One region of the Serratia sp. 25CWL12 genome, then DNA from elsewhere that is predicted to be linked to it. Evidence: predicted binding sites of a transcription regulator. Region 1 holds the regulator's gene; each other region holds the start of a gene.
The links. The regulator PurR, encoded in region 1, represses purine synthesis genes. The targets are predictions, from matches to a motif close to CANGCAAACGTTTGCNTG.
Positions count from the first base shown of each region.

Region 1 (7,115 bases):
CACGGCACGGGGTGGTAAAGTTAACCTGAGCCAAGACGAACTGAATGTTTATACGCTAATAGCCCGGCAATATTTGATGCAGTTTTGCCCGGATGCCTTGTTCCGCAAGTGCGTTATTGAGTTGGATATTGCGGGTGGCAAATTTATTGCCAAGGCACGTTTTCTGGCGGAAGCGGGCTGGCGAACCCTATTGGGTAGCAAAGAGCGTGATGAGGAAAATGAAGGGGCACCATTGCCAGTGGTGGCTAAAGGGGATGAGTTGCTGTGTGAACGCGGTGAAGTGGTTGAACGGCAGACGCAACCCCCCAGACCGTTCACTGATGCCAGTTTGCTTTCTGCCATGACGGGGATTGCTCGTTTTGTGCAAGATAAAGCGCTGAAAAAAATATTGCGAGAGACCGATGGCTTGGGCACCGAGGCAACGCGGGCAGGGATCATCGAGCTGTTATTTAAGCGTGCGTTTCTTTACAAGAAAGGGCGCTATATTCATTCAAGCCCCACCGGGCGTGCCTTGATCCACTCATTACCGGATATGGCAGCGCGTCCTGATATGACGGCCCAATGGGAAGCAACACTCACCCAAATCAGTGAAAAATCCTGCCGTTATCAGGATTTTATGCAACCGCTGGAAGCCACCTTGCAGGAATTGATCTATCAGGCCAAGCAGAGCCGCGCCAGTGTCGCGTTTCGTGGCTTGCCGAGCTCGCCACCGACAGAGGGTAAAAAACAGAAAAAAAGCCCCCGCAAAGTGGCAAAAAAAGCGGAGTAAATCGCCAGCGAATAGCGCTACTGATTTGATGGTGTGCATCTCCGATTTATTCAGATGCCGCCATACTCTATCGCTTGATTGAACAGGCGCTAGAAACAGGATTTTTTTGCTTCAGTAGTTTGGTTTTCACTGCTAACTGGGGCAAACTGCTTACAGCACATTGAGTTCAGAAAAGAGGCCAACATGTTTACCGGTATCGTACAGGGCACCGCAGCGCTGGTTGCCATTGATGAAAAACCTAATTTTCGCACCCATACAATTGAAATGCCCGCTGAACTGTTGCCAGGGCTCGAGCTAGGCGCTTCGGTGGCGCATAATGGTTGTTGCTTGACGGTAACCGCCATTAACGGTAACCAAGTGACGTTTGATTTGATCAAAGAAACGTTACGCTTGACCAATCTTGGTGATCTCAAACTTGGCGTTAAGGTTAACGTCGAAAGGGCGGCCAAATTCAATGATGAGATTGGTGGTCACCTAATGTCCGGGCATATTATTTGCACCGCTGAAGTTGCCAAGATTTTCACCTCGGAAAATAACCGTCAAGTATGGTTACGGATGCCAACACATGATTTGATGAAATATGTGCTGCATAAAGGCTATATCGGCATTGATGGTATTAGCCTGACCATTGGTGAGGTGGTTAATAACCGCTTTTGCGTACACTTAATCCCGGAAACCCTTGAGCGTACCACGTTGGGCAAGCGACGCCTTGGCGATAAAGTGAATATCGAGATCGACCCGCAGACCCAGGCCGTGGTTGATACCGTTGAGCGGGTACTTGCCAGCCGCGAAGCCGCTATGGCTGTAGCAGCGAATACAGTAGCCCAGTAAAAGCCTAAGAGTGATTAAAGCAGCCCTGGTTTGGCCGGGCTGCGACTATTCGACCTACAAAGTGTTTGGTGCCTTTGACACTAAACACTTGCCGCCATAGCTTATCGCGCTCGGCAAAAGTCATATCATCATGAGACTGAGTCTGCACTTTCTTGTTGTAAACGCCGCTGTTTTTCATTGACGCCATAAAGTTGGATCGCATAGCCCAAAGCGACCAAAAATACCGTAGTGAGCATGATGGTGACGGTTGCTACCAACGGTTGGCTAATAAATGCCGAGACCAGCAAACTGGAAACAAAACATAGCCCCAATTGGATGGTATTTTGCAATGCGGCGGCTTTACCACTGCTTTCAGGGAACGGCATGAGCGCATTACTGACCAGAATAGGGTAGCTGGCACCGTTAACTAAGGCCATAAAGCAGAATGGGATCAGCAGAGTGGTTAACGTCGGTTCCGTTAATGTTGCCAGTAAATATAAAGCCAAGATACTGAAGCCATAGGCGAGCAGCAGCCAAGGCAACAAGAGATTACCGGAAATACGACTCAAGGCACTGCGGCAACTGTATCCACCCAGCAAAAAAGCCAGAGTCTGTGGAACATAGCTCAGGCCAATATCATTTGGGCTATACCCCATATCACCAAGAATAAATGGTGAGCCAGTCAGCCAAGCAAAAAAGCTGGCGGAACAGGCAGCAAAAATCATCACGTTGCCGCTAAATCGCGGGGATTTTAAAATCTGATAGAAACTGCTGCCGGGTTGTTTGTCAGTAGAGGGTACCAACCGGCTGTGATCGTTCAGTAATAGGGTAGGAATAAGCAATAATAATGTGATGGAAAGTAATACAATAAAGATGGCGCGCCAGCCCATATGATTAAGTAACCAGGCACCGCAGAGTGGTGCTAATGCAGGGGAGAGGGCGACCAGCGGCATGATAGCGGCAAAAACACGGTTGACCTTACCGTCGCGGTAGCGATCCACCACGATGGCTTGCCAGGTGACTGCTGCAGAACAGACCCCAATGGCTTGAAGAAAGCGCAGTGACCACAGTTGGACTGCGTTTTCCACCCATAACATACCCAGGCAACCGAAGGCGAATAGCACTAGGCCAACCAAGAGCACCGGTTTACGCCCCAGGCGATCTGACAAGGGCCCCCACAGCAGTTGAGCAAAGGCAAACCCGGCCAGGAAAATACTCAAACTGGCACTGATGGCCCCAGGGGAAATCTGCAACTCCTGTTGCATAGCACCAAATGCCGGCAGATACATGTCGGTAGCCAGGTACCCCAACATGCTTAGGCCAGCAAGATAAAACATAAATCCAAAATTTCGCATGGTATTTCTCGTTAAAATTATGTTACGCAGATTTTTTTAGCGGCGGCAAGTGTATACGGCTGGATCTCTAGTTGTGAAACGGTATTATTTGCAAGGTGCTATTAAAAAATTTGAAGGCAGAATATCACTATGTGGTCTGAATACTCGTTAGATGTCGTTGATGCGGTAGCACGTACCGGGAGTTTCAGCGCAGCAGCACAGGAATTACATCGTGTTCCTTCGGCGGTGAGCTATACCGTGCGGCAACTGGAACAATGGTTGGCGGTCCCTCTCTTTGTGCGCCATCACCGTAATGTGGAATTAACACCTGCGGGCTCACTGTTTATTAAAGAGGCGCGAGTTGTTATCAAAAAAATGCTTGATGCGCGTCGACAGTGCCAGCAGGTTGCTAATGGTTGGCGTGGTCAGTTAAGAATTGCGGTTGATTTGATTGTAAAGCCACAGCGTAGCCGCCAGCTATTACTGGATTTTTATCACCATTTTCCTGATATGGAATTGGTGCTGCAGCCAGAGGTGTTTAATGGAGTATGGGATGCCTTGGTTGATGGCCGTGTGGATATGGCTATCGGTGCGACACGCGCTGTGCCCGTAGGGGGGGGTTATGCATTCCGTGATATGGGCTTTATCAATTGGCTTTGTGTGGTCAGCGCCAGTCATCCTTTGGCGGCGATGAAAGGCCCCCTCAGTGATGAGCAATTACGCGCTTACCCTTCGCTGGTGTTAGAGGATACATCACGTAATTTACCCAAACGGGTAACTTGGTCGCTGGATAACCAACGGCGCTTAATGGTGCCTGATTGGGTTTCTGCGGTAGATTGCCTTTGTAGTGGCTTGTGTGTGGGGATGGCGCCAGCCCACCGGGTATTACCGTTGGTACAAAGCGGAGAGTTGGTGGAGTTACAACTGCGTGAACCCTTTCCCCCGAGTGCTTGTTGCCTTACCTGGCAGCAAAAAGCGCAGTCACCCGCCATGTCTTGGTTACTCAACTATCTGGGTGACAGTGAAACGCTTAATCAGGAATGGCTGAGCGAGAAGTCGCCGGAAAGTCTGCTGCTTCCCGGCGTGAGCGATTAACGACGGTAATCGATAAAAGGACCATCGGCGACAGAACGGCGTTCGATCAGGGTTGGGTGAATTTCGATTACTTTGGATTGTTCACGTTTGCTGGTAATACGGTCCAGCAAGATGGTGAAGGCCATTTCACCCAAGCGTTCTTTAGGTTGATGGATAGTGGTCAGTGCCGGGGTAAAGTAGCGAGCATTACGCACATTGTCATACCCGATCACCGAAATATCTTGTGGTACGCGCAACCCCAGTTCATCAGCAGCACAGATGGCACCCATCGCCATAATATCACCGCCACAGAAAACGGCGGTTGGGTGTTGCTTTTGCGACAGGATCTCATGCATGGCTTGGTAACCAGAGTCCGGCTCGAAATCACCTTGAACGATCCACTCTTCACGGATGTCGATATGTGCTTCCTGCAGCGCTTTGAGGAATCCCTGATGACGTCCACCGCCGGTATTACGCGAAAGTTGGCCAGGAATCGCGCCGATATCCCGGTGCCCACGTTCGATAAGATAACGGCCAGCCAGGTAACCGCCCGCAAAAGCATTATCAATAATGGTATCAGTAAAATCCTTGCGTGCGCTGCCCCAATCCATAACCACCATAGGGATATTGCGGTAATCTTCCAGCATTTCCAGTAAAGGCTCTGGATATTCGGAGCACATTACTAGCAGGCCATCAACGCGTTTTTGCGCCAGCATCGACAGATAGGCTCGTTGCTTATCCAAATCGTTGTGAGAGTTGCATAAGATCAAGGTATAGCCTTGGCTATAGCAACTGTTTTCTACTGCCTCGATCACTTCGGCAAAGTAGGGCGACTCGCTGGAGGTCGCCAGCAAACCCACCGATTTGGTATGATTAACCTTCAGACTGCGGGCCACTGCACTGGGCGAATAATGTAGCTCCTTAATCGCAGCCCAAACGGCTACCTTAGTCTCTTCGGCGACGAAACGCGTTTTATTAATAACGTGTGAAACGGTCGTTGTGGAAACGCCCGCGCGCTTGGCTACATCTTTAATCGTTGCCATGTAAAAAATGACTCCTAAACCTACATGTCCATTATGCAGGTATGATGTTAATCGTTTGCCTACCTGTCTAGATAACCGTACCTGATGTCGCTTCACGTTAAGCATCTGGCTTGTGGGCACGATGCGGAACGCTGACACGCCGTGAACCCGTCCGTGGGGGCTCGTATCGCGCATCCATGCGCTCAACGCTCAGCTAACCTGCATCATACCCACCTGGAGGCATAGCTATTTAGATAAGCGAAAACTGAGTTTTTAGTACTGAATTCGTCAGTCGCTTAAACAGGAGGGCATTACACCGGTATGCGGTTATGAATGGGCGATTTTGTCGTATATTGCAGCAAAGTGGAAGAGCTAATCATGTATTTAACATCAAGTTTATTCGAGCCATAACGGATACGCCGTCATTTAGATTGTAATGGGGGCATAGACTACTGGGATAACAAGAGATAAGTCACGAACTGTGGGAAAAATGATTTGCTGTATTGGCTGCGTCGCTTATGCTTGAGTAACCACATACCTGAGTTTATTCCGGTTGCAATGAGTAGTCGCAATGAGCAGTAACAATAAATAGTCATAACGGGGCAAATCAGTAAGCACCCCCCGGTTACTGAGGCAGCTACGTCACGACAGGGCAACCAGGAACCATACCACTTACAGTACGACGAAGATCATAGAGAGGGAGACGTTTATGGATACCAATTTGAAGATGTCATTGTTTACTACCTGTTGTGCATTGGTAATGATTGTGGCGTTCGGCCTTATTGCCGCATTGAATTAGTTTATACCCAAGTTCAATCAAGATGCCGCTAGGCGGCAAGCAAGTGAATCCCTAGGAGCATAGGCCACTATGTGACTAGGGTGAGTGCGCGTAGCCAACACCGCAGCAGTTTGATTGGCGACGGGTATATTCAGGTTGCTGGGCGGTCAGCAACCGCAATGTTAATGACGAGTACAATAAATTAAGGCGCGGAAAAATTCCGCGCCTTAATTTATTGGTAACAGCTTTATGAGTAACAGCTCGATAGGTCACTGTTCTCTGAGCAATTGCCGGCGATTAAGCCAGGTTTTCTGCTACAAATGCCCAGTTGACCAATGCCCAGAAGTTTTCCAGGTATTTAGGGCGTGCATTACGATAGTCGATATAATAAGCATGTTCCCAAACGTCAACCGTCAATAACGGCTTGTCAGCGCCAGTCAGTGGGGTTGCTGCATTGGAAGTACTGACGATTGCCAGTGAACCATCAGCTTTTTTCACCAGCCAGGTCCAGCCGGAGCCGAAGTTCTTTATTGCGGCATCGGTGAATTGATCTTTAAATGCAGCGAAAGAACCGAAAGATTTGTTGATGGCTTCAGCAACAGCACCCGTTGGCTCATTGCCGCCTTGTGGTGACAGGCAGTGCCAATAGAAGGTGTGGTTCCATACCTGTGCGGCGTTGTTGAAGATACCAGCGGTGGAAGTTTTGACGATCTCTTCCAGGGTTTTGTCTTCGAACTCGGTACCTTTCACTAAGTTATTCAGGTTAACCACATAGGTGTTATGGTGTTTACCATAGTGGTATTCCAGAGTTTCAGCGGAAATATGAGGCTCAAGCGCATTTTTTTCATACGGTAGTGCAGGTAATTGAAACGGCATTGCTTTCTCCTTTTTATATACAGAGTTCTCTCTCGTTAGCGCCAGTCAGAGCCGCGGAGAGAGGAAACACAGAATTGTTATAGATATTTCATAGTTGTTAATCTTATCAACTTTCCGAGTGAATAAAAGATCCAATGTGTACTAATTGAGTAACTAACTAAATAACAAGAGAAAAAAAGGAGAGGCTGAGTTTAACTACTCAGCCAGCGAAGGTGGATTAGCGGATGTTTTTAGGTGTAACCACCCGGCGAGCACCAATATAGTGGTTTTGCCAGTAGTCATTATTCAACTGAGTGATTTGGATCTCTTCACCCGTGCGTGGCGACTGGATAAACTTACCGTTACCGATATAGACGCCAACATGATCCGCAGTGCCGCGATTATTGATACGGAAAAACACCAGATCACCTGTTTCCAATTCACTACGTTTGACAGGGGCGGCATCACGTAAG
Region 1 is NZ_CM147698.1:2,033,295-2,040,409, reverse strand. It holds gene ACX9GV_RS08890 (DNA topoisomerase III) at 1-769, shown strand, start outside; gene ACX9GV_RS08885 (riboflavin synthase subunit alpha) at 953-1,600, shown strand; gene punC (purine nucleoside transporter PunC) at 1,729-2,934, opposite strand; gene punR (DNA-binding transcriptional activator PunR) at 3,064-4,008, shown strand; gene purR (HTH-type transcriptional repressor PurR) at 4,005-5,030, opposite strand; gene cydH (cytochrome bd-I oxidase subunit CydH) at 5,719-5,808, shown strand; gene sodB (superoxide dismutase [Fe]) at 6,085-6,663, opposite strand; gene ACX9GV_RS08855 (C40 family peptidase) at 6,881-7,115, opposite strand, start outside.

Region 2 (7,115 bases), 1.1 Mb from region 1:
ATGGGTAATGACAAAATCGTCACCACTCAATACCTGACCGAGGTAATGCACATTATCGACCAGACCGTGCTGGGCAAACACCTGTTGCACTGCTGCCAACTGTGTGGCGGGTACCTGGAGCACCGCCCCCAGTTCTTCATTGAACAGTGCAGCCAGCGTATCCTCACCTAATGGCTGTATATCCACATTCACACTGCAATGGCCTGCAAACGCCATTTCTGCCAACGTGACCAACAGGCCGCCATCAGAACGGTCGTGATAAGCCAGCAGCGCACGCTCCGCCACCAACTGCTGCATCGCGTTGAAGAAGCCGGCCAATTGCTTGGCATCACGAACATCCGCAGGTTTATCACCCAACTGGCGATAAACCTGAGCCAGAGCGGTTGCCCCCAGCCCATTGTGACCATTGCCCAGGTCAACCAGCAATAAAGCGCTATCGCCTTTATCGGTACGCAGTTGAGGTGTCACGGTATGGCGCACATCTTCAACGCGGGCAAATGCGGTGATCACCAACGACAGCGGTGATGTCATTTCACGCTGTTCGTTATCCTGCTGCCAGCGGGTTTTCATCGACATAGAGTCTTTCCCCACCGGGATAGTGATCCCCAACGCCGGGCACAGCTCTTCGCCTACTGCTTTTACCGCATCATAAAGACCGGCATCTTCCCCTGGGTGACCCGCCGCAGCCATCCAGTTAGCAGAAAGTTTCACTCGCTTGAGTGAGCCAATCTCAGTCGCCGCCAGATTGGTCAGTGCCTCCCCAACAGCCAAACGGCCGGAAGCAGCAAAATCCAATAGCGCCACAGGTGCACGCTCACCAATGGACATCGCCTCACCGTAATAACTGTCCAGACTGGCGCTAGTGACTGCACAATCAGCCACTGGGATTTGCCATGGCCCCACCATTTGGTCCCGGGCGACCATTCCGGTCACGCTACGGTCACCAATGGTGATTAAGAAGGTTTTCTCTGCCACTGCGGGCAAATGCAGCACGCGCTTTACCGCATCAGCCAGGGTGATCCCAGCACGCTGCAATGTTTCACCCGTTGCCTGCAAACGTGTCACATCACGGGTCATTTTAGGTGTTTTACCCAGCAACACGTCCAGCGGCATATCGATCGGCTGATTGTTGAAGTGGCTGTCATGGAGTGTTAAATGACGTTCTTCGGTGGCTTCGCCAATGACGGCATAAGGTGCGCGCTCACGGCGGCAAATTTGGTCAAACTGTGCCATCTGCGCTGGCGCGATGGCCAATACATAACGCTCTTGGGATTCGTTACACCACACTTCCAGTGGGCTCATACCCGGTTCGTCATTGAGAATATCGCGCAGCTCAAAACGCCCACCCCGGCCACCATCGCTGACCAGTTCCGGCATCGCATTTGACAGACCACCCGCCCCGACATCATGAATAAACAGGATAGGGTTACTGGCTCCCAACTGCCAGCAGCGGTCAATCACTTCCTGGCAACGGCGTTCCATTTCCGGGTTATCACGCTGTACTGAGGCAAAATCCAGGTCGGCATCCGATTGCCCCGACGCCATCGAGGAAGCGGCACCACCACCCAAACCGATATTCATTGCCGGGCCACCCAGTACCACCAGCTTGGCACCTACGCTGATCTCGCCTTTTTGCACGTGGTCAGCACGGATATTACCCAAACCGCCAGCCAGCATAATCGGCTTGTGGTAACCACGGAGTTCAACACCATTATGGCTGTTAACACGCTCTTCATAAGTACGGAAGTAACCCACCAATGCCGGGCGGCCAAATTCATTATTAAATGCCGCCCCGCCCAATGGGCCTTCGGTCATAATATCCAGTGCCGTAACGATCCGCTCTGGCTTACCAAAATCCTGCTCCCAGGGTTGTTCAAACCCAGGGATACGCAAGTTGGATACAGAAAAACCCACTAAACCTGCTTTCGGTTTTGCTCCGCGCCCTGTGGCACCTTCGTCACGGATCTCACCGCCAGAACCGGTAGCTGCTCCCGGCCAAGGGGAAATGGCGGTTGGGTGGTTATGGGTCTCAACTTTCATCAAGATATGCGCGGCTTCCTGATGATAGTCATACTGATCACTGCCCGCTGCCGCAAAGAAACGCCCTACCTGTGACCCTTCCATGACCGCCGCATTGTCTTTATAAGCCGACAAAACATAATCCGGCGTCTGCTCGAAGGTATTTTTGATCATTTTGAACAAGGACTTCGGCTGCGGTTTGCCATCAATCACCCAGTCGGCATTAAAAATTTTATGACGACAATGTTCAGAGTTGGCCTGGGCAAACATGTACAACTCAATATCGCTAGGATTACGTCCCAACTGAGTAAAGGCATTCAGCAAATAATCAATTTCATCCGGTGCCAATGCCAAACCCAGTTTGATATTGGCCTGGTCCAACGCACTACGGCCTTGCCCTAATAGGTCAATCACCTGATAGGGAGCCGGTTGGTGGTGAGAGAACAGTTTTTCTGCCTGCTGGAGTTCAGTGAATACCGTTTCCATCATGCGGTCATGCAGCAAGCTAGCGAGTATCTGCTTCTGAGTCTCATTCAGTGCTGGGGCTATGACATAAAATGCCAAGCCACGCTCCAGACGAACCACCTGTGTCAAACCACAGTTATGGGCAATGTCAGTGGCTTTAGATGACCATGGAGAAATCGTACCCGGACGCGGCGTCACCAGTAGCAGTTGCCCCTCAGGGGCGTGTTCTGCAAGTGAAGGACCATACTTGAGCAACCGCTGCAGTTTGGCGTGGTCCTCAGCACTTAATGGCGCACTCACATCAGCAAAGTGGACATATTCGGCATAGATATCACTGATCGGAAGTTGAGCTTCCTGGCAGCGTGACAGCAATTTGGTAACACGAAAAGCCGACAAAGCGGGCGAACCACGCAGTATTTCCATAATCAAAGTTCTCTCGTCTTCGAAGCAACTGGATCCAGCACTTCATTGGGCGCAACAGGGGAAAACGCGCGTCATTATAGAGAATCCACGCCGACAACGAAACCGTTTGCGTAGCTATTATTGACAAAAGATATACTCACCATTGAATTGTCATAATCCGTCAATAAAGTTGCACACTGGCCTTTTCTTACGCAAAATGCTCCGGTACTGGTCATTTAACCATGATAATTGCAGCGTCACACAATCAATGGCAAGCAGACGCTTAAATGAGATAATTGTTTGAAAATACTAAAAATAAACTACATTTCAATCAGTATTGTCGCCCTATTGCTGGCCTTGGCTCTATGGCCAAATATTCGCTGGCCTGGGGAGTTCGGTAGCCAACTTGACGCCATCAAGTCACGCGGTGAACTGCGGGTCAGTACCTTAAATTCACCATTGAGCTATGTCACCACGCCAGAAGGGCCGAAAGGCCTTGATTATGAGTTGGCAAAAAGTTTTGCCAACTATCTCGGGGTAAAACTGGTGATGATCCCGCATAAAAATATCAACGAATTGTTTGAGGACCTGCATAGCGGTCGTGCTGACCTGTTGGCCGCTGGTCTGATCTATCATCCTGACCGCCTCAGCCGCACCAGCGCTGGTCCCGCTTATTATTCCGTTTCACAACAAGTGGTTTACCGGTTGGGCGCACCACGGCCCAAAATGTTTGCGGATATGACCGGCAAGCTGGTGGTTGCTTCTGGTTCAGCCCATGACAGCACACTAAAGCAACTCAGGCAGAAGCAATATCCTAATCTCAGTTGGGAAACCTCTGGCAACCTCTCGGCTAAAGAACTGCTGGAACAGGTGGCTGAGGGGAAGTTGGATTACACCATCAGTGACTCGGTGACCGTTGCGCTGCTGCAACGTATCCACCCGCAACTGGCGGTAGCCTTTGATGTGACGGAAGAAAAACCAGTAACCTGGTACTTGAAGCGCAGCGGTGACCAAAGCTTGTATGCCGCGCTGCTGGATTTCTCTAGCCAACGAATAGAAGACGGCACCTTAGCTCGCCTGGCAGAAAAATATCTCGGTCATGTGGGTAGCTTCGACTATGTCGATACCCGAACTTTCCTCTCGGCTATCGATTCAGTATTACCGACCTTCCAGTCATTGTTTGAAAAACATGCCAATGACATTGATTGGAAGTTGCTGGCTGCTGTCGCCTATCAAGAATCTCATTGGGACCCACTGGCGACCTCTCGCACCGGTGTACGTGGGCTGATGATGCTAACCAGAGCAACCGCCGAAGGATTAGGCGTCAACGACAGGCTCGACCCGGAAGAGAGCATTCAAGGTGGGGCGCTTTATCTACAAAACCTGATGGCAAAAGTACCAGAGACGGTACCGGAAGATGAGCGTATCTGGTTCGCGTTGGCCGCCTACAATATGGGCTGGGGCCATATGCTGGATGCGCGCAAACTGACAAAAAGCCAGCGAGGTAACCCCGATAGCTGGGTTGATGTGAAACAGCGCCTGCCCATGTTGAGCCAAAAGCGCTACTACCCGTCACTCACCTACGGTTATGCCCGGGGCTATGAAGCCTATAGCTATGTGGAGAATATTCGCCGCTATCAAGTCAGCCTGGTAGGTTATCTGCAGGAAAAAGAAAAAAAGATAGCACAGCGGAGCGAATTGACCCGCGGATACCCCGCGGTAGAGACCCGGCTAGCGATCAAGCACTAACTATCCCCCCCTTTAGCCGCTTGCTGTGCCAGTTTCAGGGCTTTTTTCTGCTCACGACGCAAACGAAAGAAGTTACTGAGCATGGTGGTACACTCTGGTGCCAACACCCCTGGCACGATTTCCACCTGATGGTTCATCCCTGGGTGGCGTAGAATATCCACCAGTGAACCTGCTGCCCCGGTTTTTTCGTCATTTGCGCCATACACCAGGCGGCGGATACGGCTATGCACCATCGCCCCTGCACACATTACACAGGGCTCTAAGGTGATATAGAGTGTGGTATTCAATAATCGATAGTTTTGTAACGTCACGCCCCCTTGCCTTAATGCCATAATCTCAGCATGCGCGGTAGGGTCGTGGCGACCAATCGGCTGATTCCAACCTTCCCCAATCACCTGATTGTCGAGCACCAGCAGCGCCCCCACAGGCACTTCCCCCTCAGCTTGAGCACGCAAGGCCAAGCTTAACGCCTGACGCATCCAATACTCATCACTATATTCAATCATGGCTCACTTATACCCTAGTTCTTTCATCTTACAGGCTGGGCCTGAGTATAATGGCTCGTATTGGCTATTGGAATTTGGAATAGTGAAAAGAGCGCTTTAAACAACTTTTTAATAACATCATTGCCATGGATCATATTTTATTAACTATTGACGAGGTAGTGTAACAAGTCCGTAAAGAATGTTATCAAGGTGTAAGTTATGGCTGCGTCAACGTTTTTTATCCCTTCCGTCAATATGATTGGTTCCGGCAGTTTGGAACAGGCTGTCAAAACAATGAAGGAGAATGGATTACATCGAGTATTGATCGTCACCGATAAGGTCTTGAACAGTATTGGTATTGTCACTCAAGTACAACAACTTCTAGCCGCACAAGAAATTGACAGTTATGTGTATGACGATACTCACCCTAACCCGACAACCGAGAATGTAAGACAAGGCTTAGCGTTGCTGCAGCAACATCACTGCAACAGCGTGATCTCACTCGGTGGTGGCTCACCACATGATTGTGCCAAAGGCATTGCTTTGGTGGCTGCAAACGGCGGGCAAATCAAAGACTATGAAGGTGTAGACCGTTCTAGCAAGCCACAGCTACCGATGGTCGCTATCAACACCACCGCAGGCACTGCCTCAGAAATGACGCGTTTTTGCATTATCACCGACGAAACTCGCCATATTAAAATGGCCATTATCGATAAACATGTCACCCCACTCCTTTCCGTGAACGATCCGCAGCTGATGGTCGGTATGCCTAAAGGATTGACCGCTGCAACCGGTATGGATGCCCTGACTCACGCTGTAGAAGCCTATGTTTCCAGTGCTGCCAATCCAATCACTGATGCTTGTGCGCTGAAAGCGGTCACCATGATTACACAATCGCTACGTGATGCGGTGGCCAATGGGCAAGATATACAGGCGCGCGAAAATATGGCCTACGCACAATTCCTGGCAGGTATGGCATTCAACAACGCGTCATTGGGTTATGTTCATGCGATGGCACACCAACTAGGGGGGTTCTACGATCTCCCTCATGGCGTCTGCAACGCGATATTGCTCCCCCATGTACAGACATTTAATGCGACTGTCGCCGCAGGACGCCTGAAGGATATTGCCGCCGCAATGGGGATAGATGTCACAGGGCAAAGTGATCAACAAGGTGCCGCCTTGTGTATCGCCGCTATTCGCCAGTTGGCGAAAGATGTGAATATTCCAGCAGGATTACGCGAATTAAAAGTCAAAGAAGAAGATTTTGATACTCTTGCGACTAACGCACTGAAGGATGCCTGTGGATTTACCAATCCTATCCAGGCAAGTCACCAACAAATTGTCGCTATTTTTAACGCCGCAATGTGACCGCCTGCATCCCCCTCAACCGCCATGATGAGGGGGATCACCTCGAATCCATTAGCGATGATGCCAACGCTTCAGGTTGTTATTTCAACGGCAACAGTTCACCTTGCTTATTGATTCGCCAACGATGTTGGCAAAAAGAGAGCAGTGGATCATCTTGTTTACTGTCACTATAGCCACTGAACAGTTGAAGTGGTGCCCCTAAACGTTGTTCCAACTGCACCACCTTCTGCCTGCCCAAACAGCGTACCGGTAATACCCAGCCACCGTAACGACGCGCCATCTGGCTACCCACCAGACAAACCTGCGGTAAGAATTCAGCGTCGTGATAAACCTGTGTAACCAACTGTTCTGGTGAGCCCGTAATCAACCAAACCTGGGTATCAGGTGCCTCAAGATAGTGACGCAAGCGCATTTGCACCGCCGGAAAGGCAGTCACTGTATGACGAAAATCAGTGACAAACTGCGACTCAACTTCTTTCAGGCTGGCTTCTGAACGACCAAAAGTCATCGACCAGAGCAATAAACTCATTGGCCATCGTCGTGCCCGCCCCCCCATCAGCAGCCCCAAGGCAACAATGGGTAATAACGGTATCACCAGCAACAGATTCAATGGCATACGTTTCA
Region 2 is NZ_CM147698.1:944,361-951,475, reverse strand. It holds gene purL (phosphoribosylformylglycinamidine synthase) at 1-2,910, opposite strand, end outside; gene mltF (membrane-bound lytic murein transglycosylase MltF) at 3,187-4,635, shown strand; gene tadA (tRNA adenosine(34) deaminase TadA) at 4,632-5,141, opposite strand; gene yiaY (L-threonine dehydrogenase) at 5,340-6,491, shown strand; gene yfhb (phosphatidylglycerophosphatase C) at 6,571-7,115, opposite strand, start outside.
Region 2: the regulator PurR is predicted to act here: its motif matches at 3,003-3,020, upstream of purL (phosphoribosylformylglycinamidine synthase).

Region 3 (7,115 bases), 1.3 Mb from region 1:
GAGGGCGTCCAGTTGGTAGTCCCGAGCATTCAGATTAACAAAACCGGCATGTCCACGGTCACTCACATGCACATGGGTGATGGCGGTGGCACAATCACTTAACGCCTGCCAAAGACCAATCCGCGCCAATTGTTGGCAAGTTCCCTGCGCCAGAGCGATAGCCCGGGCATCAAACCCAGGGTGGCCACCCTCATCCGGCTGATTTGCCTCAACCAGAGAGACCGCCAGTTTACCCTGCGTCAGGGAGGAAATCGCCAGTGCCAACGTGGCACCTGCCATGCCACCACCCACAATGATGACACTCATATCAACGCGCCGCCGCCATCAAGGCTTCAATCGCATCAACCTCTTTCACCACGCTGGCGGTGAGGTTCTCATTACCCGTTTTGGTGATCAGAATGTCATCTTCAATACGAATACCGATACCGCGATATTGCGCTGGTACATCCGCATCAGGCGCGATATACAAACCGGGTTCAATCGTTAGCACCATGCCAGGTTCCAGCACACGATCACGGTTCGGTGAGCCATAATGCCCTACATCATGCACATCCAGCCCTAACCAGTGGCTCAGGCCATGCATAAAGAATGGGCGGTGTGCCTGCTCAGTAATCAGTTGTTCAATGTCACCCTGGAGTATCCCCAGATCAACCAGCCCAACTATCATGATACGTACCACCTCATCAGTCACTTCGCGGATGCTGATGCCTGGTTTAAACAGCGCCAGTGCCTTATTAATCGAGGCCAGTACGATGTCATAAAGCTCACGCTGAGGTTGGCTGAATTTACCATTTACCGGAAAAGTGCGGGTGATATCGCCGGCATAACCACGGTACTCACAACCTGCATCAATCAACACCAAATCACCATCACGCATTTCACTCTCATTTTCGGTGTAATGCAGAATGCAAGCGTTGTCACCGCTACCGACGATGGTGTTATAAGAAGGGGAACGTGCGCCATGGCGGATAAACTCATGCAGGATCTCCCCTTCCAACTGATATTCGAACAGACCAGGGCGGCATTTTTGCATGGCACGCGTATGGGCCAGGGCACTAATTTCACCGGCACGGCGCATCACCGCTAACTCTTCCGCTGATTTGAACAGGCGCATTTCATGCAACCATGGGCGATAGTCCGTTAAGGTGTCCGGTGCCGTCAGATTCTGGCGGAAACCTTTTCTCAGTTTCTCCAACGCCGCAAACAGAATCTCATCAGCAAAAGCATATTGCCCCGGGGCGTGGTACACCACGTCCAGACCATTAAGCAGCAGATGCAGTTGCTCGTTGATCTCGCTGAACGCCAATGCGCGATCAATCCCCAATCGGGCTGGGGCGGCGTCTTGCCCCAAGCGGCGACCAAACCAGATCTCTGCGGTCAAATCACGTACCCGGTTAAACAGCACACTGTGATTATGGGTTTCATCACTTTTCACCAGGATCAGGACCGCTTCAGGTTCGTTAAAACCGGTCAAATACCAGAAATCACTGTTTTGGCGATACGGATACTCAGAATCTGCATTACGCGCCACTTCCGGAGCGGCAAAAATCACTGCCGCACTGGCTGGAGCCATTTTCGCCAACAATGCCTGACGGCGGTTATGGAATTCTTGTTGGGTCATCATCTTCTCCTGAAATCGGTTAATCCTGTTCCTGTCTTAGATCAGGCTGAGTATTCTCTACACGAACACTCTCGCAGGTGTTTAATGCAAAGTTGGCTTGTGATTTTCCGCCGCATTCGGCTGCTGGCGAGTAAATTCAGTATGGCAAAGTAACGCGACAACTCGCACATACTCCATCACTTCTTCCAGTGACTGTTCCAACGCTTCTTGATCTTCATCTTCGTCATAACCCAGTTGGGCAATATTACGCAGATCGTCTATCGCTTCACCCACTTCATCTTTCACTTGTGCCAACTTCGGCTGCATCATGCCCAGCCCCAGCAAAAAGTGGTTTACCCAGCCCGCCAGTGCATCAGCACGTTCAAATACGCTGACGGTTTCCCCCTCAGGCATCATCAATTGGAACATGAACTCATCATCTTCCAGCGCTTCTTTGGTGGCGTCATGCAGTTGTTGCAATGGCTGGCTCAGCACCTGCGGGAAAGCCTCCCCATCGTTGGTCAGATCAAACACCAGCGTCCGCCAACTGGCATCCTGGTTGCCACCGCACAGCAGGCCGCTGATCAAGCCGTGCATTTCTGCAGCGGTTAAGGCCACCGCTTGCTGGTTGAGCACGACGGTCAAAGATTGATAACTTGGAACTGTATTCTGTATAGACATGCGTATTGGTCATCGTTGGCAAGATAAGTTCGTGTTATGCTACCACCAAGCCCCATTGGTACACCAGTTGAGCGCAACATCTCAGTTCAGTCAGTGGCTATCATCTGTGACTGAAAAAGTGTTGTATCTTGGTACCGTGGTATATATAGTGGCGCCCGTTTTGATAGCGCGGCAATCGTTGGCCAGTGTTTGCGCGAAAAAGTGTTGGCGCGAAATTTAGGCAGGAAGGTGGCATGTCTGCACAACCGGTAGATATACAAATTTTTGGCCGCTCGTTAAGAGTCAATTGTCCGCCAGAACAACAAGATGCGTTGAATATGGCCGCAGAGGATCTTAATCAACGGTTGCAAGATCTGAAAGTTCGCACTAGAGTCACAAATACAGAACAACTTGTATTTATCGCAGCATTGAATGTTTGTCACGAACTTACACAAGAACGCTTGAAAACTCGTGATTATGCGAACAATATGGAACAAAGAATTCGTATGCTGCAACAGACCATTGAACAGGCACTGCTTGAGCAAGGTCGCATCACTGAACATCAGGGTGCGCAGTTCGAATAAATAGCGTTGAATAAATATCATTGTGGAAGTTGAAGGCTTCGGCAATGAGTTAACAGATTTCTCTGAGATGTTTGCCAGCGGGCCAGTCCCCTGAGCCGATATTTAGTACCAATAGAATGTATTGCTCTGTGATCGGTGTGCATACTCGGTTCGTCCGAGGAGCCTGAAGGTTGCGACGGTGCGTTCACCTTGAACCATGGGTTCAAGGGTTACAGCCTGCGGCGGCATCTCGGAGATCCTTCACCTTCATCATATTTTTTGCCGGTCTGGTACTATGGCACTCCAAGCACAATCTACTCAGCAACCGCAAGTTGCCCAGCAACGGCAAGCCATTCGTCATGAAATCCGCCAACGGCGGCGCACGTTATCCCCCCAACAGCAACAAAGTGATGCCAATCAACTGGTGACTCGAGTCACCGAACATCCGCGTATTCAAGCCGCGCAACATCTTGCTCTGTATCTCTCGTTTGATGGGGAGTTGGATACTGGCCCGCTGATTAAGCAGTTATGGCAACTGGGCAAGCAGGTTTATCTGCCGGTATTGCATCCATTCAGCCCTGGCAATCTGCTGTTCCTGCATTACACCGAGCAAACCGTGCTGGTTGAAAATCGCTTCCATATTTTGGAACCGGCGCTGGATGTACGTAATGTGTTGCCATTATCACAGTTAGCCGTGGTTTTAACGCCACTGGTGGCCTTTGACTCACAAGGGGGGCGTTTGGGGATGGGGGGCGGATTTTACGATCGGACCCTGCAGCATTGGCAACGTGGTGGCCCTTACCCTATCGGGCTGGCACATAATTGCCAGCAGGTTAGCGCCTTACCCGTGGAATCATGGGATATTGCGCTACCGGAGATTATTACCCCCACCAAGTGCTGGGCATGGCACCAAGAATAACAAAAAGCCGGATCACTCCGGCCTTCTTATTTACGCTGATAACCTGTTACAACTAATCTTTCGTTATAACTGATTCCAACTACAACAACAGACGGGCGCGAATCGTGCCTTCAATCGCTTTCATCCGCTGCAAGGCCACCGCCGCATCCTCAGTGGTGGCTTCGATATCGATCACCACATAACCGATCTCTGCGCTGGTTTGTAGATACTGAGCGGCAATGTTTACCCCTTCTTCAGCGAAGATCTGGTTAATCTGCGTCAGGATCCCTGGGCGATTTTCATGGATATGCAGTAAACGGCTGGAGCTTGGTGCATGGGAAGGTAGCGAAACCTCTGGGAAGTTGACCGCTGACAAGGTAGAACCGTTATCAGAGTACTTCGCCAGCTTGCCCGCCACTTCATCACCGATATTCTCTTGCGCTTCCTGGGTTGAACCACCGATATGTGGCGTCAACAGCACATTGTCAAATTGGCACAATGGTGATTCAAAAGGATCGCTATTGGTGGCTGGCTCCTCCGGGAACACGTCAATCGCCGCGCCCGCCAGATGATTGCTAGACAAAGCCTGACATAGCGCCGGAATATCTACCACCGTCCCTCGTGAGGCATTAATCAGAATCGCCCCTGGCTTCATCAATGCCAACTCTTGTTCACCGATCATATTCTTGGTGGACGGTGTTTCTGGCACATGCAGTGTCACCACATCGCTCATATTTAACAAATCGGACAGGTGACGGACTTGATGAGCATTACCTAATGGCAGCTTGTTTTCGATGTCGTAAAAGAACACGTGCATCCCCAGCCCTTCGGCCAGTATGCCGAGCTGAGTGCCGATATGACCATAACCGATGATACCCAGTTTCTTGCCACGTGCTTCATAGGAGCCGACAGCCAGTTTTTGCCACTGACCACGGTGGGCCTTGGCGTTGGCGCTGGGGATACCACGCAGCATCAGCAACAGTTCCCCCAGTACCATTTCTGCCACGGATCGCGTATTGGAGAACGGTGCGTTAAATACCGGAATGCCACGCTTGGTGGCCGCTTTCAAATCAACCTGATTGGTACCAATACAGAAACAACCCACAGCCACCAGTTTTTCTGCGGCAGCAAACACCTCTTCCGACAACTCAGTGCGCGAACGAAGACCGATAAAGTGCGCATCACGGATCGATGCCTTAAGCGATTCAGTGTCTAACGCACCTTTGTGGTATTCAATATTGGTATATCCAGCGGCACGCAGGTTATCTACGGTGCTTTGATGAACCCCTTCAACCAACAAGAACTTAATCTTGTCTTTCTCCAATGATACTTTTGCCATTTACCCGACCCTATGTTCAGACCTCAGAAGTGGCTGTTGTGGAACACTATCCATCGCCATTCAGACTGGCTGTCTCCAGCTTGAAACCAACAGCACGCCTACCAACATAACAAAAATTACACGTCGGGCAAGACCAAACGATTGCCTGCTGCCCTACACAAGGTACAGTCATCGCTTTCGTTTCTGGTGGAAAATGCCATCAGGAAGTCATTAGACAGAAGCCCGGCAATGCTTCTTATTAGAATGTGATATATATCACCAAAAAAACTGAATTTAAGAAAATATCATTTAATAGCAAAATGATGCAGCCTGAATGGCTGACAGGTATCAGCAGGCGCAGTAAATCAACTGCGCCGCCGAGAGTCTCTTACTTGACGACCTTCACACCATCCGCGGTTCCCACCAACGCAATATCTGCGCCACGGTTGGCAAACAGCCCCACGGTCACTACACCGGCGATGCCATTGATCTTGTTTTCCAAGGCAACCGCATCAAGAATATTCAAATTGTATACATCAAGGATCACGTTGCCATTATCGGTCACCACGTGCTGACGATATTCTGGCAGCCCCCCCAGCTTGACCAATTCACGCGCTACATAAGAACGCGCCATGGGGATCACTTCCACAGGTAACGGGAATTTCCCCAGAACATCCACCTGTTTGCTGGCATCGACAATGCAGATAAATTGGCGAGCCATGGCAGCAATGACCTTCTCACGGGTCAGCGCGGCGCCCCCACCTTTGATCATTTGCATATGACGGTTGATCTCATCCGCACCATCAACATAGATATCCAACGAATCCACTTCGTTACTATCATAAACAGTGATCCCCAGGCTCTTGAGTTTGGCTGTGGAATCATCTGAACTGGATACCGCCCCTTCGATTTGATGTTTGATGGTTCCAAGAGCATCAATAAAGTGCGCTGCGGTAGAACCCGTGCCGACACCCACAATAGTGCCTGGTTTCACGTACTCCAATGCAGCCCAACCTACCGCTTTTTTGAGTTCATCCTGAGTCATAATCTGTTCATTGCCTATGTACGAAAACGAATACGTATTATAAGGTAAATCTTCATCTACATCTTAGGCTAAAAGAGACTTATTTAAGCTACCGCACATTTGTCGATGCATAAGTTGGTTCTGGTTGCCAACAACAAGCGTATTGATCGTTTTCACTCAATTTATTTTAAGGGATATTTCTCCGATGAAACGCCCAGACTATAGGACATTACAAGCGCTGGACGCGGTGATCCGTGAACGCGGCTTTGAGCGTGCGGCACAAAAACTGTGTATCACCCAATCGGCAGTATCCCAACGCATCAAACAGTTGGAAAACCTGTTCGGTCAACCTTTGTTGGTGCGTACTGTGCCGCCTCGCCCTACTGAGCAGGGCCAGAAGTTACTGGCTTTGCTACACCAGGTGGAATTGCTGGAAGAAGAGTGGCTGGGTAATGATAACGGTATTGATACACCGTTACTGCTGTCGTTGGCAGTTAACGCCGACAGCCTGGCAACCTGGTTGTTACCGGCATTAAAACCGGTGCTGGCTGATTCCCCTATCCGCCTCAACCTGCAGGTTGAAGATGAAACTCGAACCCAGGAGCGCCTGCGGCGCGGAGAGGTGGTTGGTGCGGTCAGTATCCAGCCACAACCGCTGCCAAGCTGCCTGGTGGACAGACTGGGTGCCCTTGACTACCTGTTTGTCGCATCAAAACCGTTTGCCGAGCGCTACTTTCCTCAAGGTGTTACCCGCACTGCGCTATTAAAAGCCCCTGCGGTGGCCTTCGACCATCTCGACGATATGCATCAGGCATTTCTCCAGCAAAATTTTGACCTTTCACCGGGTAGTGTTCCTTGCCATATTGTTAACTCGTCAGAGGCCTTTGTGCAGTTGGCACGGCAAGGCACCACTTGCTGTATGATCCCGCATCTGCAAATAGAGCGAGAGCTGGCAGATGGGGAATTAATCGATCTGACACCCGGCCTGTTCCAACGCCGGATGCTGTTCTGGCACCGGTTTGCGCCAGAGAGCCGTATGATGCGTAAGGTCA
Region 3 is NZ_CM147698.1:701,055-708,169, reverse strand. It holds gene ubiH (2-octaprenyl-6-methoxyphenyl hydroxylase) at 1-306, opposite strand, end outside; gene pepP (Xaa-Pro aminopeptidase) at 308-1,621, opposite strand; gene ACX9GV_RS03110 (YecA/YgfB family protein) at 1,703-2,281, opposite strand; gene zapA (cell division protein ZapA) at 2,515-2,844, shown strand; RNA gene ssrS (6S RNA) at 2,901-3,084, shown strand; gene ACX9GV_RS03095 (5-formyltetrahydrofolate cyclo-ligase) at 3,119-3,742, shown strand; gene serA (phosphoglycerate dehydrogenase) at 3,822-5,060, opposite strand; gene rpiA (ribose-5-phosphate isomerase RpiA) at 5,428-6,084, opposite strand; gene ACX9GV_RS03080 (LysR family transcriptional regulator ArgP) at 6,269-7,115, shown strand, end outside.
Region 3: the regulator PurR is predicted to act here: its motif matches at 5,191-5,208, upstream of serA (phosphoglycerate dehydrogenase).